Bdellovibrio bacteriovorus: one gene and its partner. The protein of the gene in region 2 interacts with the protein of the main gene of each other region in a pairwise test. Links are inferred from orthologs where the notes say so. Each region holds a gene or a part of one and is shown on either strand. Other genes may lie near its edges. The genes, in order: AZI85_RS16950 and priA.

Region 1 (10,032 bases), on a different replicon or contig from region 2:
TTCTTCGGGGTGAGTATCTCGGTTCTTCTGGGAATTGCTTTAAGTTTTTTCACTCGCGCGCGTGATTCAGAAAAGGCCGCCAAAGAAGCCTTTGAATGGAAACAAGCCGGGATGAACAGCGTTCCGCTTTTGATGATTTCCTTAGACGAAAACACCGTCATTCGCGAAATGAACTCGGCGGCGGAAAGAATTCTGGAATATTCTACGGATGAAATTAAAGGCAAAGAAACTCCGGCGATCTTTCATGACTTGAATGAAGTCATTGCCTTCCGGGATAAAATGGCTTTGCAGGTAGGTAAAAGCATTGAACTGGGGCCGGAATACTTCGAATACTTTTTTAAACTGGGATACAACCGTGCCAGCGAATGGACGATTATTTCTAAGACAGGGCGAAGATATTCAATGGTCTTGTCTTTAAGTAAAATTCTTGATGAGCAGGGAAAAGTGACGGGCTATCTTGGCATTCTTGAAGACGTGACCCAGCTTCGCGAAAAAGAAAAGTTGCTAAAAGAACAAGAGCAAAAAATCCTGGCGTCGTCTCGTTTAGCTTCCTTAGGTGAAATGGCCGCGGGAATCGCACACGAAATCAATAATCCATTGGCTATTATCAATGGTCACGTCAGTGTTCTTCGTCGGGTGCTAAGTCAAAAAGGTGTGCAGGATGGGGATGTCACTAAGAAGTTAGACGCCATTGAATCTGTAATTCAACGTATCGCTAAAATTATTCGCGGCATGCGCAGCTATGCTCATGAGACGGATTTGACCAGTGAAGAAGTGATCGCCGTGGACACGTTGGTGGATGAAACTTTGGCTTTCTGTCACGAAAAGTTTAAATCCGAGGGCGTAGAGTTAGCAGCGCAAATTCAACCGGATTTAAAGCTCCGTGGACGCCCTTATCAGATCTCTCAAGTGCTTTTAAATCTGCTGAACAATGCGATGGATGCAGTGGCCGTAAGCCCCGTAAAAAAAGTGTCCTTAGATGCTTCTTTGCGTAACGGCGGGATTGAAATCAGCGTCTCTGACACCGGCCCGGGAGTCCCTTACCACTTACGCTCCAAAATCATGGAGCCTTTCTTTACAACGAAAGAAGTCGGCAAGGGTGTGGGTTTAGGATTGAGTATCTCGCAAGGAATCGTGCAAGCTCACGGCGGAAAATTTTATCTTGATGATAATTCAACGAAGACGCGATTTGTGATTTGGCTTCCTCAAGAAAAGGCCTAAAGATTCAGAACTGCCCCCTTTTCCTGTGCGAACATAAATAAACCTTCATGGCGTGACCTTTGCCAAACTGAACTTTCATGAAGTTCAAATGCCCATACTGCCATACTCAAAGAAACCCCCAGTCTGCGACTCGGACAATTCGTAAGCTTGGCTCATACTATCGCAAGTCCGATGGTCAGCATCTGACTAGATTCTGGTGCTTCCCATGCAAAAAAAGCTTTTCCGCCGCGACCTTAAGTCCCTTGAAAGGTCAGAAGAAAAGACACCTTAATAAAGCGGTCTGTGACCTGTTAACTGGAGGAGTGAGCCAACGAGAAGCGGCACGGATACTAAAGATCAATCCAAAAACCGTGGTCCGAAAATTTCGATTTGCCATAACTACAGCAAAGGAAGAACTCAAAGAATGGAATCAAAAGTTTCAGTCCTGTACTGAGGTTGAATTCGATGACTTAGAAACTTTTGAGCACACGAAGTGCAAGCCACTTTCAGTAACTTTGATGGTTGAATATCAGACAAGGAGAATCTTAGGATTTGAAGTTGCACAAATGCCAGCCAAAGGAAGAATAGCTGCTTTTGCGAGGAAGAAGTACGGGCCTCGGGCAGACCATCGATCTAAAGCTCGTAGAAAGTTATTTTCAGAGATGAGATCCTTTGTTTCGCCCACAGCGCTTATACGATCAGACTCAAATCCTTATTACCCAAAAGATGTAAAAAGGTATTTCCCGGCAGCCCGACATGAAACCATCTTAGGTGGAAGAGGAGCTATTGTTGGTCAGGGGGAATTAAAGAAACTGAAGTGGGATCCGATTTTTAGTTTGAATCACACTTGTGCGATGTTAAGAGCCCATATCAATAGGCTCTTTAGAAAAACCTGGTGTACAACGAAGAGGGCTGATCAATTAGCAGGACATATTGCTCTCTATGCTCTGCTTCACAATCGCCGCCTCGCCACAGGTTAAGGGGGCAGTTCTTAAAGATTCCAGGCCCATCCTGCTTTTAGTAAAATCTGATTGGCTTTCACCGTGCTGGAAGCAGGGAACATATTGTATTCAAGACTGACCGGAATATAGGTTTTGCGATCCATTTGAATGTCCGTTCCGAATGCCGCTGTGATAACCGAGTTTGTAGAAATCTGGGACTCGTTTAGTGCGGTACTCGATTTTGAAACTGCTAACAAGTAACCCATGCCAGCGCCAATCCAAGGACGGTACTTCCCGATGTAAGGATACCACTTCGCCAAACCATACACTGACAGGTAGTTGATTTTGGCATCACAGCTTGAAGAACCCGAACAAGCGGCTGAAGAGGCCGTGCCAGACACATTAAACTGTTCAATAGCGGCATATCCACGACCCACTAAAGAAGGACTAAAAACATAATCATAGAATCCACCGACACCGAAACCAGAACCGCTCATCTTAACGGCCGCTTTTTGCGTGATACCAAAGCCGTCTTTATAGCTGACGTCTGCATCCATGGAATTCATCAAATATCCGCCCAAGATGCCATAGGAATCTTTTAAGACGCGAGAAACGTTAGTGGTAGGACGAGGTGTGCTCTCTTCGCCTTCTTCCGTCGGGGTGACATCCGCACTCATTTTTGAGGCAGCCTTTGCCTGCAGAGTGTATCCGCTAGCGGCGCGGCCTTTTAAGATTTCACCCAGGGCCTTTTTGCCTTTAACTTGTTTGACACGAATGATGGCCGTGCGTTTTGTCGTGCCTGGATTGACTAGAAAGAACTCATCACCTTCCATAACGGATTCACCGTCGAGAGTGATCAAAACTTTTTGTCCTTTGACGGCAGAAACCGAAGCGGCGAACGCGGAAGAACATCCTAGTAAAAAAACAAGTACGGCAAAGAACTTTCTTCCTAACATCAGCGCTTCCTATTCAAGAGTCATCACGTTGTCTTCAAGCTCGCGGATAAAAGAATCTTTATAAAGGTTCCAGACGATGTCATTCGAGAATTCATAAATACAAGAATGCACAGACGTGTCTGATTTTTGAATGGCTTTGATTTCAACTTTAGAACCGCGATGCGTGCGCCAGATTTCCAAATCATTTTCCATCACGACCATTTCGTAATTGGAAGAAGGAAACTCTTCATGAAACCAAGTTTCAATGCGGCTTTCTTTTTTGCAGCTTTTAAGTTCAAAGTTGGAAGAGGTAGAGACTTTACCGGGAGCTTCAGATTCAAATTGCTTACGGCCTTCCGAACGGTAGATCGTACAACCACTTAAAGTAAGAACCATGAATGCAGTAAATAAAGCACACTTCATAGATCTATAATTATAGGGGAGACTGGACTAAATAAAAAGCCCCGATACGCGATCGAGGCTTTTGACTGGTAACCTTTGCGCCGCCAGACAAGCTTTCTCTGCGTTGCCGCGTCGGCGCTGTACGGTGTACAGCTTTCTCCTTGCGCCTTGATAAAGCTTATCTGTCAGCGCAAAGGAGTATTGCTTTTTTTTAAAATTAGAACGGAATTTCGTCGTTCGAATCAAAACTTGGTTCTGGTCCGAAATCTTGGAAATTGTAATCATCACCGCCACCAGAAGATGAAGAAGAACGGCCTGAACCGGCTTCCGCACCTGCAGAGCCCAAGAATTGAACTGTGCTGGCAACGATCTCAGTCGTGTAGCGTTTTTGACCTTGTTGGTCTTCCCACTGACGAGTTTGCAATTTACCTTCAACGTAAACTTGGCGACCTTTTGAAAGATGCTTACCGCAGATTTCTGCAAGTTTGCCCCATACCGTTACACGGTGCCACTCTGTACGCTCTTGTCTTTGACCGTCTTTCACCCATGATTCGCTTGTCGCGATATTCAAGCGAGCAACAGTGCTCCCACTTCCGATAGCTTTCACTTCTGGATCAGCACCTAAACGACCTACAAGAATAACTTTATTTACTCCAGACATTTTCCCTCCAATAACCACTTGGTTTTTTGTCAGATTAAGAGTGAAGTCAATAAGGACTTCGGCTCTCTATTATTTGCTGTGGAGTGTGAGCAATTCTTAGGCAGACCCCTTGCTCAGTTTAAATATAGCAGGGGTCACTTGAAGGGAACGGATCTCGACTAACGCGCGGCGCCGAAGCTCGGCGGCATCATAGGATTTGTCGCTGAAACCTTGAATTTATACTGGGCGCCCTCAGGTGTTGGCGTTTTGTAGCCATCAATGAATCCCAAGAACAAAGCCGCACGATCTTGAAAGCTGCGTTTCGCTCTTAAATCGATTTCAAAATTGTAGGCACCAATCTGCTGGCCGAAAGAACCGCCGCGGTTGACGATATTAAGACCGATATTGCCTTTAATCGTTCCATAAAGCTCATCACCGGGCTTACCAATAGTTCCCGTTTCGATCACGAAGCGACCGGCAGCAAGGCGACCTTTAAGCTCCACAGAAGTCAGCTTTAAATCCGGCAAAGTCAAAGGACCCATTGGCGTATTCACGTTCGATGGAGGAAGTTCAAATTTATTGATAGTCATATCAATTTCGACATCGGGTTGCTCTTGGAAAGATAAATCAGCAAGAGCTGTCGTCTCTAAATTCAACTGACCTTTTAAAAGAATCGGAAGGTTGGCAAGTTCACGCAAATCATGCAAAGACACTTTCTGCGCTTTCACTTCGATCTTCTGTCTTTCAATGCCATTGTCCGACTTAGCACCTTTGGCAACGACTAAATCCACGTCGCCTTTCAAAAGACCTTTTGCTGAAACATGGCCATAAGGCTTTTGCGCAATCAATCCAGAAATAGAAGGAGTGATCACAAGTTCCTGGGCGGAGAGAGCAGGGGTGCGCAAGGACTCAATATACACAGAATCCATTTGCACGCCCGGTTGCGGGAACACACTCATTTTCAAACGTTCAAAAGTCAAATAAACCGAGTTGTTAGTCAGACGCGACACTTGCGACGAAATAAAATCACTCAAGTCATCAAACGGAAACAACATGAAAAGAAAAACAAAAGCGGAAACCACCATAACAGCGATCTTGCCTTTGCTTTCACGAATCAGTTTAAGAAGCTGACGGAACTGTTCCATGATTACTCCTCGTTGGCCGGTGGTGCATTCCGATTGCGAGAGCCAGGGCGAGTCGGAGCTTCTGCTGGCGGCTCTGGTGGAGCAGGGACAGCTAAAGCAATCAATTTGTAAGTCACGTCGAAATAACGAGAATCTTCGGCATTGGCTGTCATCGCCATGTCTTTTAATTTCACGCTGGCGTTGATGCTTTGAAATTGGTGGCCCAAATCTAAAGCCTGACGGATGTTCAGTTTTGCAAGGCTGACTTGCAACATACCTTCAGTCAAGTTTTGCGGAACAATCTTAGAATCATTCGTCAAAACTTCCGTGCCCTTCATTTGCTCAGGCAAAAGGTTCGCTGCCGTTAGTTGATTCTGAATGTTATTGCGAATCATATCCATGCTGGGTGCCTGTGGGATTTGCGGAACATCGGCTGATTCGCGGCTGACTTTTAAAAGTTCGCGAATCGTCATGCGCTTGCTTTCGAATTCTTCAACATAAGTGCGTGATTCATTGAAAGCGCCATAGGGAATACTTAAAATCATAAAGGCAATCAAAGCGACCACGCCGACCACTGTCAGCTTCTGCATAACAGGTGTCATGTTTTCGTAACGGTCGCGCAATTGGTTGTAAGCCGCGCTATCTTGGATTCTTTCCCAAGTTTGACGGGCATCACTGATAAATCTGTCCTTTAAATCGTCTAAATTCATCTTGTCACCTTTTGGATTCCGCGATCGACATTAAAGCTGAATGAAAAAGCCGTACGTCCGTTCAGAGGTTTTAAAGTGGAACGTTGAGTTCGTACTTGGCCATCGGAAGTGATGTTTGTTAAAGACTGCTGAAGCAGGGACGCCTCTTGGGGGGTATTTACATAACCCTGCATTTGCACCAAAGCGTCCGTCACCGAAAGCTGTTGAACATCTAACGTCACAGCCGTTTTCGCCGGAGTCGCATCATTTACTTTTTTAATCACATCCAGGGCGGAATTCATATTGGCAACACTGGCCAATGTTTTTAAATCCGCGGCCCGTTTTTTATTGTCGCGAATGTATTTGCGAATACCGCTTTCAGAGGCGTTTCTGCCACGAAGTCCCGCGACAGTTTTAGCTTGATCTTTTAAAACTTCCTGAGTGCGATCTGCTAAACTGACAGAAAAGCTTTCGCGCAACGATGTGTAGACGAAAAGAACAAGAACGGCTGCCGCGACGACTTTCGCCGTGTGACCCCATTTTTCCCAGAACATTTTCATCTGGTGATTTTCTTTGGCGAACTCTCCACGAAGGAAGTTCACCGGAGGATTTCTTGGTTTCTTAAAGCCCTCGATGGCCAATCCCAAGGCGACGCCGGCTTTCGCGCCATTGTAAGCAGAACGTTCAAATAGAACATTTGGAATCAAATCTAAAGTAGAAGTGCGATTCACGGGAACTTCCAGAATCTGAGTCAGGAACGGTCCGATATTTTGAATTTGTGAAACACCACCTGTCAAACCGATCGAGTCGATTTGAGCGTTGAATTCACTTTTAAGTTCCAAAATAGAAAGTTGTAAGTCACGAGCCAACTCACGAACACTTTTTGCAATCGTGTCTGAAAAAGTCACTTGATCAAAAGTTGCGCCTTGTTTGTTCGTCAAGATAAAGGCTTTGGTTTGCAATTCTTTGATCGCTTCCAAGAAAGGGATTTCGTATTTTTTAGAAATCGCTTCGGCGATATTTTTACCACCCCAAAGAACGGAGCGCACCGCAATCAAAGAGTTTCCTTCAAAGGCACTGACGAGTGTACGGGAGTGACCGATATTTAAAATCAACTGCACGTGGCGAACAGGTCTGTTGTCTTCGTCATTCAAAGCGATATTCGGAGGCAGAAGAGCTGGTGGAGCTTCATTCCATTTTTCAAAGACATTCGCAAGGGCTGTTCCTTCGGCAGAAACAATCGCCGGGTCAATGCCGGCATCTTGACCACGTTGAATGCAGTTTTGCACGTGAACTTTCGGAGCCGCACAGGCAAGCACTTCCGCGCCACCACCCACGGTGCGAACGATCTTTGCATCGAACACGGCATTTTCAGAAGAGAAAGGAAGATCTTCTTCGAGTTCAAACGCCAAGCTTTTAGAAATTTTAATGCGGTCGTTGAACGGGAAGAATTTATTGCGAATCGCCACACGATCCTGACGAAGAGCTAAAATAAATTTCGTTTGATTCGCATCATAGGTCGCCGTGAAGTTTCTTAAAAACTCGATGACCTCAAGTTCTTGGTCTGCGCCTGGAGCGATATTCAAGGCATGTTCAATGAACTGAGTGACCTGAAAGCCTTTGGACGAGCTGGTCATCTCGACAATTTTGATACTGCTAGAGCCTATGTCTATGCCTACTGACTTCACCGTTGAATTCCTCCATGAATCCTTGACTTTAGTTTATGCGAGGTTCGGCTTGGTGTATAGCATTTTAAGTTAGCGGCACGCCTTCCGGGCTCGTCGGTGCCGAAGCTTCGCTTCGGTTCGCGCCGTCCGGGCGCCACCGAAGGCCGCTAACTTAAAATGCTATACACCAAGCCTAATCGATAAACTTAAGATCTCGTCTCCGTTTTTTTTCTGGGCGCCTGGCGGCGCCGTGGGGGCGGATTTTTCAGAGGGAAAATGGACGTTGGTCTAGGTGTTAGCGTTCTTGCCAGAAGACTATTCTTGGGGGGCCTTTTTGGACTTGGTTTGATTGGTTGTTGTTTCCACCTGTCGGAGTCTTTGGTTTGGTCGGGTCCTCAGGTGGTGGGTTTGGATCTTGTTTTTCTTTGTCTACGAAGGATTTGATTTTCGTAGCGGCGCGGTTCAGGTCCATCACTATCGCGGTGATTTCTCTTGTGGCTCCGGCGAATTCGCCTGTGCTTCTGATTTTGAAGTTCATGACGGTGTCGCAGGTCATGGGGATGTCTTCAGGATTTCCCATAATGCGGATGCCTTTTTGTTGTACGAAGCTCCAGAAGTCTTGGCTGCCGCCGTTTTGGTCGCACTTAAAGGGGCCGCCCTCTTCTTCGGTTTCTCTTCTTTTAATAATTTCAGCTACGACTTCGTCGGTCATTGCGGGGTCTAAAGATTTTAAAACTTCTTTTGTTGCTAGATTTGGATTGATGCCCTTCATTCCGTAGATGGTGATTCTGGGTTGAAGAAGATCAAAAAAAGTATCATTCATTCCTGGAACCATGTGCAGTTCGGCAATCGTGCGAAAGGCGCGGTTCGGGGGGTAGTAGTCGGTTTGGGACAGTTGATTGAGTTCGGCGTAGTTCGCTCTTTTGTCGCCGCCGTTCAGGGATTGAGATTTGGGGCTCATCCAGTCGGCGATGTTGTTGATCAACTCTTCAAAGCGGACGTTGCTGTATTCGCGGGCGAATTCTTCGTCTTCTTGTTTCTTTTGTTCAAAGATATTTAGAAGCTGCTTCTTCGTCATTTCTTGCAGGCTTTTTGACGGAGAGTTCAAGTCGTTCAAATCAATTTTTGAGCCTTCGTCTTCAATCGTGACGATGTAGCTGGAATCCATCGAGGACTCTTTAAAGATTTTTTTGAAATTATCTTTGTCGACCGCGCTTAACTCATCAGGGATGGGCATCGGCCAGGCGAAAGGGAACTTCCAGATTTGATCTAGCATGGGGCTATTGCCTAATTGGGCGCCAAATTTACTTTGCGCTTGCTGATAGATTTTGATGCGCAGAAGACTTAGCTGCATTCCGGATTTGGCAGCGTAATAGGCTTTCACTCGATTCAAGCTTTGTGAGTTCACTAAATATTCCACGTTGGAGTCATAAGAGACTTCCATCGCGAAATACATGATCAGCATAATACAAGCGACGGTCACCATCATGGCCACGCCCCTTTGATTACTGAGTGGGACCGCTAGGTTGCGGCCAAGAACTTTGATTTCCTTGCGCATTTGCTGCCTCCTCAGGATTGTTGGGGAAGTGGATCGGGACTATGGCTTGCATAGAGTATTTTTTAGATTTGCCTTTTTCTTTTTTCTCAACTGTTAAAGAAACTTCCACGGCTTGGGGGAATTTTCCTTTTGTTGCGCCGTCGCCTTGAGCATCGGTACGCCAGTCGGTGACCCAGTCTTGCTTGCCTTTACCCATGTAGCGAAGTTTGAATTCAGAGACGTTCTCTAGAAGAACGACTTCGTCGCCGCCTTTAGTGACATCTAGATCCACATACGGCGTGCTTCGTCTCCACAAACATTTTGATGATGCGGAATCATTGCGCAAGTTTTTGCAATCCTTCACGGAATAACCGACTTCAAGAAAATCGGCTTGAGCGGTATTGCGAGTCGTGCGCGCATTGTTCATCGTCACTAGATTTAAGCTTTCGCCGTTGCCTACAAAGTGAGTTGCGGGATCGCGGCGAGGGACTTCACGGCGGTTGTTGGGGTCTTGGTTTGGGTCGGGAAACACCGAAGGGGCCGTCCCCCCGTTGCCACCGCCATTAGCATTCGTGGAGTTTTTCTTTTTTAAGATCTGCTCCATCTCTTTTTCAAGATCGCGATAGTGATAAGCTAAATTGATATCTCTTTCCACCAAGCGCATGGCATCGCGCATGCGGGAAACATCGTCGATTTGATCTTGCAATTTCCCTTTAGCTTTGATGGCTTGAGTGATCGACTGCGCCGTTAAAACGGTGAGGGTCGCCAGAATCGCAACCGTGATCATCAACTCAATCATGGTGAAACCCTTATTGTTTCTCATGACTAGCCTCCCGCACCCGGGATGGAAGGAAGTGGCAGTTGTTTATCGTAATCGACGAAATATTGAGTGGCCGA
Region 2 (10,335 bases):
CAACGAAGTCAGTTTCAGAGTTGATTTCAACAACAACACCTGTGTTACCCACAACTTGTGCGAACACTGTACCTTCAGCAGCGATACGGTCAGCTTTCTTTGCAGCAGCGCCAAGACCTTTTACGCGCAACCATTCAACAGCAGCATTGAAATCGCCAGAAGTCGCCTCAAGCGCCTTTTTGCAATCCATCATACCTGCGTTTGTTTTTTCTCTTAGCTCTTTAACAAGAGTAGCGGAAATAGACATTAGGAAGTCTCCTTACAATAGATTTTAAAAACGAATTCGATCAGACACGAAGAAACCGCCGTTGCGGAAAAGCGAGAGCGGCTACTTATGAAAAAGGTGGCTAGGCCACCTTTTTCATTTCAATTACAGAGGAATTACTCCGCTGAATCGTCTTCTTTGTTCTCAAGCTCAGCTTGGATTTCAACTTCTTCTGCTGTACCAGCAGCAACAAGTTTACGACCTTTAGTTGCTTTAACAACTGCAGGACCCGCTGATTTCTTAGGAGCATCTTTCGCGCCACCACGAGGGCCTGCGCCACGACGCTTAGGAGCTTCTTCTTTACCTTCAGAAGCTTCTTTAGCAACGTCAGATTGTTTGTCTGTCATTGTGCGAAGTTTTTGTTCCCAAGTTTTAGCACCTTCTAGGTAAGCTTCAGCAACTAGGTTTGCGAACAATTTGATTGAACGGATCGCATCGTCGTTACCTGGAATCGCGTACTCAACAGACTCTGGATCAGAGTTTGTATCAGCGATAGCAACAACTGGGATGCCCAAGCGTTTAGCTTCAGCAACAGCGATGTGTTCTTTAGGAAGGTCTACTACGAACATAGCAGATGGCATTTCCTTCATTTCACGGATACCAGACAAGAACTCAGTCAAACGAAGGTATTCTTTTTCAAGCTTCGCGCGCTCTTTCTTAGTCAAGTAGTTGAATTCGCCTTTTTCTTTCATTGTGTCGATTTTGCGAAGACGATCGATAGAAGATTTGATCGTTTCGAAATTCGTCATCATACCACCCAACCAACGCTTAGTTACGTAGTACTGACCGCATTTTTGAGCCGCTTCTTGGATAGGCTCAATAGCTTGCTTTTTCGTTCCAACGAAGATCAAACGACCACCGTTAGCAGCAACTTCTTTTACGAAATCAGCAGCTTTGTTAGCGCGTACAACAGTCTTTTGAAGGTCAATGATATGAATGCCTCCGCGAGCTGTGTAAACATAAGGTTTCATTTTTGGGTTCCAACGCTGAGTTTGATGTCCGAAGTGGACGCCAGCGTCTAACATTTCTTTCATGGTCACTTGTGCCATGGTAGTACTTCCTTTCTGGTTAATCGTCCCCGCAGGTAGAGCCAGCTTTTTTTGATTCGCCGGAAGACCCCCTTTTTCAGTACTTGGGGGACCAGTTAGTGCCTACGAGTGCTTATTGTTTGGAGTTTGGGGATATCACAGGGTGACATGGCACGCAAGCAGTCTTTCGTGGACTCCCCCTTTGATACATCAGGATTACATTAGAAACCTCGCGTATTAAGAAATGTTTAGACGCGATGGATTGACTCCGATAAATAGTCTAGCCAATCCCAATATTTATGAACGTGAGCGTGAGGGAATGACAGTACAGGACGACCCAAGATTCCACTCTGAGGTGGAGAAAATCTTTAAAAATCAGGCCCAGGATATCTGCGTCCGCGTAGATCGCGGTTTTGCATATCTCATGTTATTTCAATGGGTTGGCTGCGTGCTCTTAGGGGCTTTTGTCACTCCGTCGACTTGGCTGGGACAGATGAGCGGCTCAAAGGAAAACGCCTTCATCGGCCTTATCTTTGGCGCTCTTTTCGCGGCTCCTCCTATCTATGCGGCTTGGATGTTTCCTGGAGAAAAGGTCACTCGTTGTCTGATCGCTCTTGGTCAGATGTTGTTTTCGACCCTTATCGTCTACCTTACCGGCGGAAGAATCGAATCGCATTTCCATATCTTCGTCTCGTTGGCGGCGTTGGCTTTTTATATGGATATTTCCGTCCTATGGGTGGGAGCTTCCATCGTTATCGTGGATCATCTTCTGCGCGGTTTTTATATTCCAATGTCTATATATGGAGTCTCTGCCGGGGTTGAGTGGCGGTGGATTGAGCACACGGCTTGGGTCATCTTCGAAAACTTCGTTTTAATTCTGGGAATTCAACGCCATCGAAAAGAACTGCGCGAAGTTGCAAATTCAAAAGTGCAAATGATGCACGCTCGGGAAGAGGCTTTGCGCCTGGCTTCGGTGAAATCCAGCTTCTTAAGCAATGTCAGCCATGAAATTCGCACACCTTTGAACAGTATCATGGGATTTTCAGATATTCTTCGCGACACGAAGCTCGATGAAGAACAACAAGAGTACGTGAACACTATCCATCGTTGTTCGGAGTCTCTGCTGCATCTTGTGAATGACATTTTAGATGTTTCAAAAATCGAAAATGGACTTTTACAGGTCGATAGTCATCCCTTTGATCTCAAAGAACTTCATAGCGATATTCAAAAAATGTTTTCAATCAAGTGTCAGGAAAAAGGTCTATCGCTAGAGTTACACATGGATGAAGACATCCCATCGAAAGCCAAAGGTGATTCGCATCGTTTGCGCCAAGTTTTGATGAACCTTGTCGGCAATGCTGTGAAGTTTACTGAAAAAGGCAAAGTGCGGATTGAAGTAAAGAAAGATTCTATTGCGAAGACTTATTCATGGCACATTATTGATACAGGTCGCGGCATTAAACGGGAAAATATCAAAAAGCTTTTCCGCAGTTTCTATCAAGAAGATCCCTCCATCGCCCGTCAGTATGGTGGTACCGGTTTAGGCCTTATGATCTCAAAGAACTTGGTAGAGATTATGGGCGGGCAGATTTCCGTCACCAGCAATTACGGTGAAGGAACGACCTTTTCATTTTCACTTCCCTTAGAAGAAATTTAATTTTTTAAGTAAGAGTGAAGAAGGGTGCTTTGCGCACCCTTTTTGTATTTTAAATTGTAGCTTCTGTCGTTGGTGCTTCTTCCGAAGCTTCGACTTTAAATCCTAAAGACGCGACGATCATCTCCGCTTGAAGCAAAGAACCGACAAGATTCTTTTGTTCATTCACTGTTGATGAAGCAATCCAAAGGTTTTCAAGCTCTGGAATTGTCATATTCGCGCTCAACTTGATATCGCCGTTGCCAGCGATGATCGGAGCGACGAAAATTCTTTCCAATTTCAAATTGTCCAAAGCTTCAGGGTAGGCGCGTTTGATTTGACGTTTGATTTTTTTCAAAGCCATACCAACGACTTCAGAATCTTCAGTCACTTCTTGCTCGATGAAAGTCATCCATTGTGAAGCTTGAAGTGGACCATTTTCTGTTTCTACCGAAGGCAGGAAACGACCTGCGCATGGGCCGATTTCATCTTGTGTGGTTCCATTCAAGATGTGCATCGCTGTAGATTCGGTCACCGGTTTTGCGTGACAGATGTCCAGGCATAAAGCCGTCCAGTAAGTATTCTTAGAAAGTTTTGAACGAGCGCGAATAGAGATGGCGTCATCTGGAAGAAGAATCGCCAAGTCTTTCACAGTGCCTGCAAAAATAAAGTTGTGAGCATGCAATGTTTTAGAACCATTGATCGTCACGTGAGTGACCTTTTCACCTTCTTGATGAAACTTCGTCACGTAAGAGCGTTGCATGAACTCGCCTTGAAATTTTTCAAACAAAGCTTGAGTCCACTCGTAAGGCTCCATCGCTAGATCCAAACGCTTGCTCGATGTGAAGTAAGCAAGCTCTTCGTAGAATGCCGGAGGGGTATCTCCGAAACCTAAGAAAGTTTTAAAGCCGCCAGATTCGTACGTGATCGGAGCTTCCTCAGAAACTGTGTCGACAACTTTTGTATTCAAAAGATTTTCTAAAAAGCGCAAAGCTTTTTCGGACAACACTGAATCAGGAACAAAACGCAGGCCATTGTTCATCGGGCCTGTAGGGAAGTTGACTTTCTTGTTCACGCCAAACGGAACATCCGCACCTTCAATAAGCGCGATGTTTTTTGTTTCACGGCTAAGAGCCGCTGCGATGCTGAGACCAGTTAAACCGCTACCAATAATTGCATAGTCGTAGATATGAGCCATGCAAATACCTTCCCTTAAAACGTAGCCGCTTTGCAAGCATCAAAGCGTGGGAAACTTAGCTAACGCATTTAATCAAAAGACGGAGAAGTGCTCTGACTGCGGGTTTCATGCGCGGTTGCTTATCGAGTAAGCAAGCAATGTGAGGAGAGAACTTATAGTAAATGGCAATAAATTTACGTCCCCATGCTGACTGACGAAGAGTGAAGTCACGGAAAGCTCGCAAACTCATCACCTCAGGTGCCTGAGAATTTTCAAAGGCCGCCGTGGCGATGAAACAGCGAGGACGTTCTTTATCGGACATCTTCAAGAACTGTTTCACGATATGCGGATTGCGTGCGGTTTTTTGGAAGGACTCTGCCTTACGAATGATGTCTGGGTAGATCGGCGTGAATTGAATAAACATCGCCAGTTGTTTTGCGGCATTCGTCATACGGTCCGCGTATTTTTCGTGGGTATCGTAAATACGCATTAAGTCCCAGTACACAGAGGCCACTACGGTCAGTTCTGTCGTACGAGCACTGTCTTTGAAAGCTTCGGGCTTAAGACGTTCGCCTTTTTTGATATCGAAAACGATGTCGAGAATTTTTAAATACTTTTCGTACGACATCGCCGCTTCAGAATAAAGCTTTTGAGTCATGCACAGGCGCGCTTTCTTAATCAGCATCACGCGACTTTTCCAAAGCTGAAGACGATGTTGTTCTTTGGCGCGTTCTTGCGCCATAAGAATACCGCCGCTGCTTGAGGCGACTGTGCGGCGTAAATCGGAAATACATCCTGCGCAGACTTGTGGAGGTAAATTAGCTTCACCAATAGATTGCAACTTCGTGATGAGGTCAGCATCTACCGGATGAAGTTCAGTAACTTGTATTCCACAGCGGGGACATTGGATCATGAATCAAGGTTTCCTTAACTTCCCATTTTAGGAAAGTAAGGGAATTAAAGCAAACTCATTGGGTCGATATCGATCAAAATTTTTATGCCGGAGGGAATCCACTCTTGGTCGCCCAAAAGTTGTCTTGAAAAGGGATTGGCCGCTGCGACCTGAGTCGTTTTTATGAGCAGATGAAATCGGAATTGTCCTCTTAATTTCGAAAGCGGCGCCTCGGCAGGCCCTAAAATCTCAATGGAGTTGTACTGCGGAAACTGAGCTTTCAAAGCATGCGCTCGTCTCGCTAAAAGTCCGGCTGTGTCTTCCACTTTTCCTAAATGCGTGCCTTGAATTCTAAAACTCACCAAACGTCCAACAGGTGGATAGCTAAGCTGCCCGCGAATATCGAGCTCATGTTTGGCGAAGCCTTCGAAGTCGTGATTTCGGGCGAAAGTGATGCTGTCATGTTCCGCATTGAATGTTTGAATAATCACCATTCCCGGAGCTTCACCTTCTTGAACGTGGCGACCCGCGCGACCACTCATCTGCGTGATCAACTGAAAGCTTCGTTCGGTCGCACGAAAATCGGGAAGATTAAATCCCACATCAGCCAGGACAAGTCCCACCAACTTCAATTTTGGAAAGTCTAAGCCTTTTGCGATCATTTGAGTTCCGACTAAAATGTCGATCTCTCCTGTTTCCATTTTTTGAACTAGGTCTTCAAGATCGGCGCGGCTTTGAATCTCATCGCGATCGGCACGGGCAATGGTTTTACCAGGGAATAGACGAGTCAGATCTGTTTCAACAAGTTCGGTGCCAAGGCCGATGGCTTCTAGTTGTCCTTCTTTGCAGTCAGGACATTTCGTTTTAAAATTTTCGTGATAGTCGCAATAGTGACAGATCAAATGAGAATGCGCATGCAAGGTCAGTGAAATATCACAATTAGGACATTCTCGAGTGTGACCACAGGCTGGGCACACCACCATTTGCGCGATTCCACGACGATTTAAGAAAAGAGCTGCTTGATCACCACGATCTAAAACTTCGTGCATGCGCTCATAAAGTTTTGGACTTAACCAAAACGGAAGGTGCGAATACTTTTCGATGATTTTTTTCTGTTCATCGCTGTCATCTTTTTGCTTACGAAGATCAATGACTTCAATTTCAGGTAAAGCGCGATTAGCGACACGATGACGAAGAGTGTGCAGATGGTATTTCCCGTCCACTGCGTTCTTCCAAGTTTCAAGGCTTGGCGTTGCAGAACCTAGAACGACGGGGCAATTCATCATTTTACCCATCATCACGGCGGCATCACGTCCGTTGTACTTTAATTTTTCATCTTGTTTAAAGCTGGGCTCGTGCTCTTCATCGACAATAATAAGTCCCAAGTCTTCAATCGGACAGAACAAGGCCGATCGAGCGCCGATCAGAATAGATTTTCTGCCCTCGACAATATCCCACCACTGATTTGTGCGTTCGCGATCCGTCAGTTGAGAATGAAGAGCTGCAATCTTATCACCAAAGCGTCGAGCAAAACGTTGAATCAATTGTGGCGTCAAAGAAATCTCGGGCACCAGCACAAGGCCGCGCTTTCCTTCACTAAGAACTTTTTCCAGCAAGCGCAAATAGACTTCGGTTTTTCCCGAGCCCGTCACGCCAAACAGAAGATGCGTTGAAAAATTATGATGTTGCGAAATACTTTCGAAGCAAGCGCTTTGCTCTTCCGTTAAGTTTAAATTGGTATCACTTTCCAACTTTGGAATAACGGGTGGGCGCTTTGACTGACGTTGTTTATCTGTCTTTTTCAGAGGAGGAAAAGCGGACTGCACAACTTGTCCAATGGGATGGATATAGTACTGCGCCAGCCACTCTAACCACTTCATAAAGGGTTCTGGAAGGGGAGAGTACTCTTCGTCAATCGAATCTATGCTTTTGATTTCAAAGTCAGGAACTTTATCCGTTGGACCTAGAACAAGGCCTTTAACTTTTCGACGGCCGAGGGGAACATTCACAAGCTGGCCGCGTTTTAAAGGATGTGCAAAGCTGTACGTCAAAGCCTCTGGGAGAGGAGCGTCGACGGCCACTCTCCACAGTTGAGCATCACTCATCTAAACCTCGTGTAGAACTCCGTAACGACATCTTTGGCGGGAAGGCCGTTAATGCCATCCCACTTCAGGTTTGTATCTAGTGAAGAAGGCTGAAACAAGCTGACGGCCGTTTGTGGACGAGCCGAAGCACTGATCAAACGAATGGTGACAGTGTTGTTTCCCCAGCGAATGGTGCGCGCACGAGGATAAGAAAGATTCTTGGCAAATTGATTGTAGTTATCTGCACTCATTTCAACCTGGCTAGGCAGGCGGAGCTTGCGAACCACGAACTGATCTTGCTCAATCCACAATCCAGGATAGTTGATTTCTTTTTCAACCGGAGTCGGGATTCCCAAGGCGTAATTTACCACGCCCCCTGTGCGAGAATAACGAACCCAAGTTTCAGGTTCGTACTTGATTTCAGCGCCCGTGCGAGCCAAGGGCTTTTTATTGTAAGCCGTTGTCGGAATAATTTTGAAATGCGCTAAGGTGTTGGCGAAAATCTCTGCGTTGCGGAAGTTCAGATACTTTTCAAGGAAATCATCGGGAGACTTTTCACTCTTGCGATTGTTGCCGACCATGCTCCACTTTTGCCCGCCGTTATAAAGAAACTGCAAGCGAAAGCTGTTCTGCAAATCTTTTCCACCGGTCACCGTCAGGCGCATAGTGCGATCGCTGTCGATCAACCAAGTTTCTTTTACAGATAAAGTGTCGTCACCGTTTGAAAACTGAACTTCCTGTTCGATGGCGTAAATACCCGATCCCGCGTTTTCCACAGTTTTTTGCAGAATAGTGCGAGTGGGTGGAATGTAAGCCCAAGCTTGAGCTGAAACTAAAACGGACAACAAAAGGATGAACTTTTTCATGTCTTGATCCTAATTCAATTTTTGCGCGAGTTGCAAAATATAGTGCTTCATCTCAGGCCCAAGCTCCGGGTTTTGCAAGGCCAGCTCAATATTTGCCTGAAGATAGCCCAACTTATCGCCTGCGTCGTAGCGTTCAGCCGTAAACGTCATGGCGTTAAGCCCTTTGTCATTGCAAAGCACCTTCATGCTGTCTGTCAGCTGAATTTCGCCATTTAAAGAAGGCTTCGCATTGTGAAGAATATCCATAATGTGATTATCAAAGACATAACGACCCGGCAAAGCCCAGCGGCTTTTCGTTTCGGTGGGTTTTGGCTTTTCCATCAGAGAAGTCACCTGGAAATAACCTTTGTTCGTGTCTTCAACTTCGGCAATACCGTATTTTGAAACATCTTTGTCTGAAACTTTCATCACAGAAATTGTGGATGTCCCAGTTTCTTCAAAAGACTTTACAAGTTGAGAAGTCACGTTCGGCTGTCCGTGAAACCCCATAGTAATTTCATCGCCTAGTAGTACGGCGAAAGGCTCTTTCCCGATAATCGGTAAGCCGCAATGAACGGCGTGACCTAAACCCAGCGCGTGTTTTTGGCGGATGCTGATGATGTTGGCTTTGTCGCGGATTTTTATCACGCGTTCAAGAAGCTTTTCTTTTCCGTCTTTGTGAAGCTTGTCTTCAAGCTCATAAGATGTATCGAAGAAATCTTCGATCGCATATTTATAGCGACCCGCAATCAAAACGATGTCTTCAATGCCTGCCTGCACAGCTTCTTCGACGACATACAGAATGATGGGAGCGTCTACGATGGTAAGCATCTCTTTAGGAACTGTTTTCGTCGCGGGAAGAAAACGTGTTCCAAGTCCGGCAGCTGGTATGATGGCTTTTTTAATTTTAGACATGCTTAATTGATCTCAAACGTTTCAATTTAAGACAAGTCTTAACGGGGCCCGGCTTCATTAAAACAATGTCCGTTCCAGAGTGAGAATCCTTGTTAATTTTAGTAAATCTGCCGAAAAGTTGTGTGATAGCCTTGTGTTTGGGGGAGTAATCCATGAAAGTACGTTTGAATAAAACGGCGTGGCGTGCAGCAGGTGGCATTCTTGCCTCATTTGTGCTCGTAGTGTCGTTTCAAAACTGCGGTAAAGCGGGCTTTGATGCAGAACTAGATAGTACTCTGGATTCTGGAATGTCAGATGCGGCTCTTGCTGCAAAATATGGTGAATCCACAGCGGCGAAGGTTCAGGCGATTCCTTTTGCCTTTGAATCGACGATCGACACAATCACATACAATTCCTGTGCGGATACGAGTTTACGCAATAACACGGCTTTTTCTTCCCTCAAAGTCGGTGCGTTTACTTCCGGTGGTATCAAAATTAAGGATGAGTTTTTTAATTACGCAGATCAAAACTTTAAACCCGTTTATCCAGAACCTACTTTGACTGAAAATCAGTACAAAGAATATTTGGCGGATTCTCCAGCAAACAACGGTGCTGTGGCGAATATGGCGATCCGTGTGAAAAACAGTCTGACGGATGTTTACACAGCAACAAACAACGTTGTTTTGTGGACTGACATCGTTCCTTTAGTAGGAAATTTGACAGACAGCTTGGTGATGGATGCTTACGGCACTAAAGGAGTGACGGCGAACTATTTCCCATTCTCTCCAGAAGCGCGTGTTATGGAAGCGGCTTTGAACTTCAACACGAGCGAAGAATTGGCGGAAGAGTACCGCAATATTTTCATGTCTTCAGGTGTGCTCGCTTTAACTTACATGGCAGACAACGCCGAAATTTATAAAGTGCGTGCAGCGACAGATGCTTATCCAGTGAAATCTGCTTACGGTAAGGGTTATTCATTGGCATTCGTGCCGGGCTCTTCGGCTGCGGGTGTTCACTCGGGAAATCCAAATCGCGTCCTAGCTTCTGTTTTGGAAACAGATCTTTCTGGTTCGGGTGTTGGTGCGAAGAACTGGAATTGCAGCCGCGCCTATCGCGTGGTTCGTAAAGAAGACCGTGCTTCGTATTGCCCAGAGCATTCATTTAACGATCTTTCCGTAAAGGCAATTAGGGATGAACTAGCAGTCATGCGCCGTCATCTTCGCGCGGACCAATGGGATGTGAACGTCTCTTACCGTTGTGTAGTTCCTAAGGGAGCCACGTCTTGCTACAAAGAAGAAAACATGGCGGCTAAAGGCTTTGCGGAAGTTGAGTACGATACGACAAAAGAGTGCTTCAGAACCAACGGCACTTACAGTGGTGCTATTCCCAGCAGTAAGTGCATGCACTACGTAACTGTGTGTACGCGTGACTAGTTACTAGCAACGCGCGCTTCTAACAGCTGCTCCATTTGGGGTGGAAAAGGTTTAATGTATTTCACAGGGTCGACCATTCGGCCC

The links.
Region 1: the proteins of priA (region 2) and AZI85_RS16950 interact in binary tests that used the Escherichia coli proteins (3 or more experiments, as listed by UniProt). The link is inferred for Bdellovibrio bacteriovorus from one-to-one orthologs.

What each region holds. Positions count from the first base shown.
Region 1 is NZ_LUKF01000020.1:104,715-114,746, forward strand. What follows is about bases 2,418-5,114. They hold AZI85_RS16950 (single-stranded DNA-binding protein), read right to left. Parts: upstream 4,140-5,114; coding sequence 3,696-4,139; downstream 2,418-3,695. Other genes in these bases: AZI85_RS16940 (OmpW family outer membrane protein), read right to left, coding at 2,418-3,097; AZI85_RS16945 (hypothetical protein), read right to left, coding at 3,107-3,499; gspN (type II secretion system protein GspN), read right to left, coding at 4,298-5,114. Also shown: AZI85_RS16930 (ATP-binding protein), read left to right, coding at 1-1,221; AZI85_RS16935 (transposase), read left to right, coding at 1,524-2,180; more of AZI85_RS16940, read right to left, coding at 2,192-2,417; more of gspN, read right to left, coding at 5,115-5,263; AZI85_RS16960 (hypothetical protein), read right to left, coding at 5,266-5,952; pilus assembly protein PilM, read right to left, coding at 5,949-7,619; AZI85_RS16970 (general secretion pathway protein GspK), read right to left, coding at 7,894-9,156; AZI85_RS16975 (type II secretion system protein GspJ), read right to left, coding at 9,104-9,958; AZI85_RS16980 (prepilin-type N-terminal cleavage/methylation domain-containing protein), read right to left, coding at 9,961-10,032. UniProt on the Escherichia coli protein: Plays an important role in DNA replication, recombination and repair. Binds to ssDNA and to an array of partner proteins to recruit them to their sites of action during DNA metabolism. Acts as a sliding platform that migrates on DNA via reptation.
Region 2 is NZ_LUKF01000001.1:427,570-437,904, reverse strand. What follows is about bases 4,581-7,580. They hold priA (replication restart helicase PriA), read right to left. Parts: upstream 7,101-7,580; coding sequence 5,061-7,100; downstream 4,581-5,060. Other genes in these bases: AZI85_RS02130 (hypothetical protein), read right to left, coding at 7,097-7,580; AZI85_RS02140 (CFI-box-CTERM domain-containing protein), read right to left, coding at 4,581-5,016. Outside these bases: tsf (translation elongation factor Ts), read right to left, coding at 1-247; rpsB (30S ribosomal protein S2), read right to left, coding at 382-1,314; AZI85_RS02150 (sensor histidine kinase), read left to right, coding at 1,538-2,950; AZI85_RS02145 (NAD(P)-binding protein), read right to left, coding at 3,000-4,124; more of AZI85_RS02140, read right to left, coding at 4,180-4,580; more of AZI85_RS02130, read right to left, coding at 7,581-7,945; UTP--glucose-1-phosphate uridylyltransferase GalU, read right to left, coding at 7,955-8,839; AZI85_RS02120 (hypothetical protein), read left to right, coding at 8,992-10,251; AZI85_RS02115 (M23 family metallopeptidase), read right to left, coding at 10,248-10,335.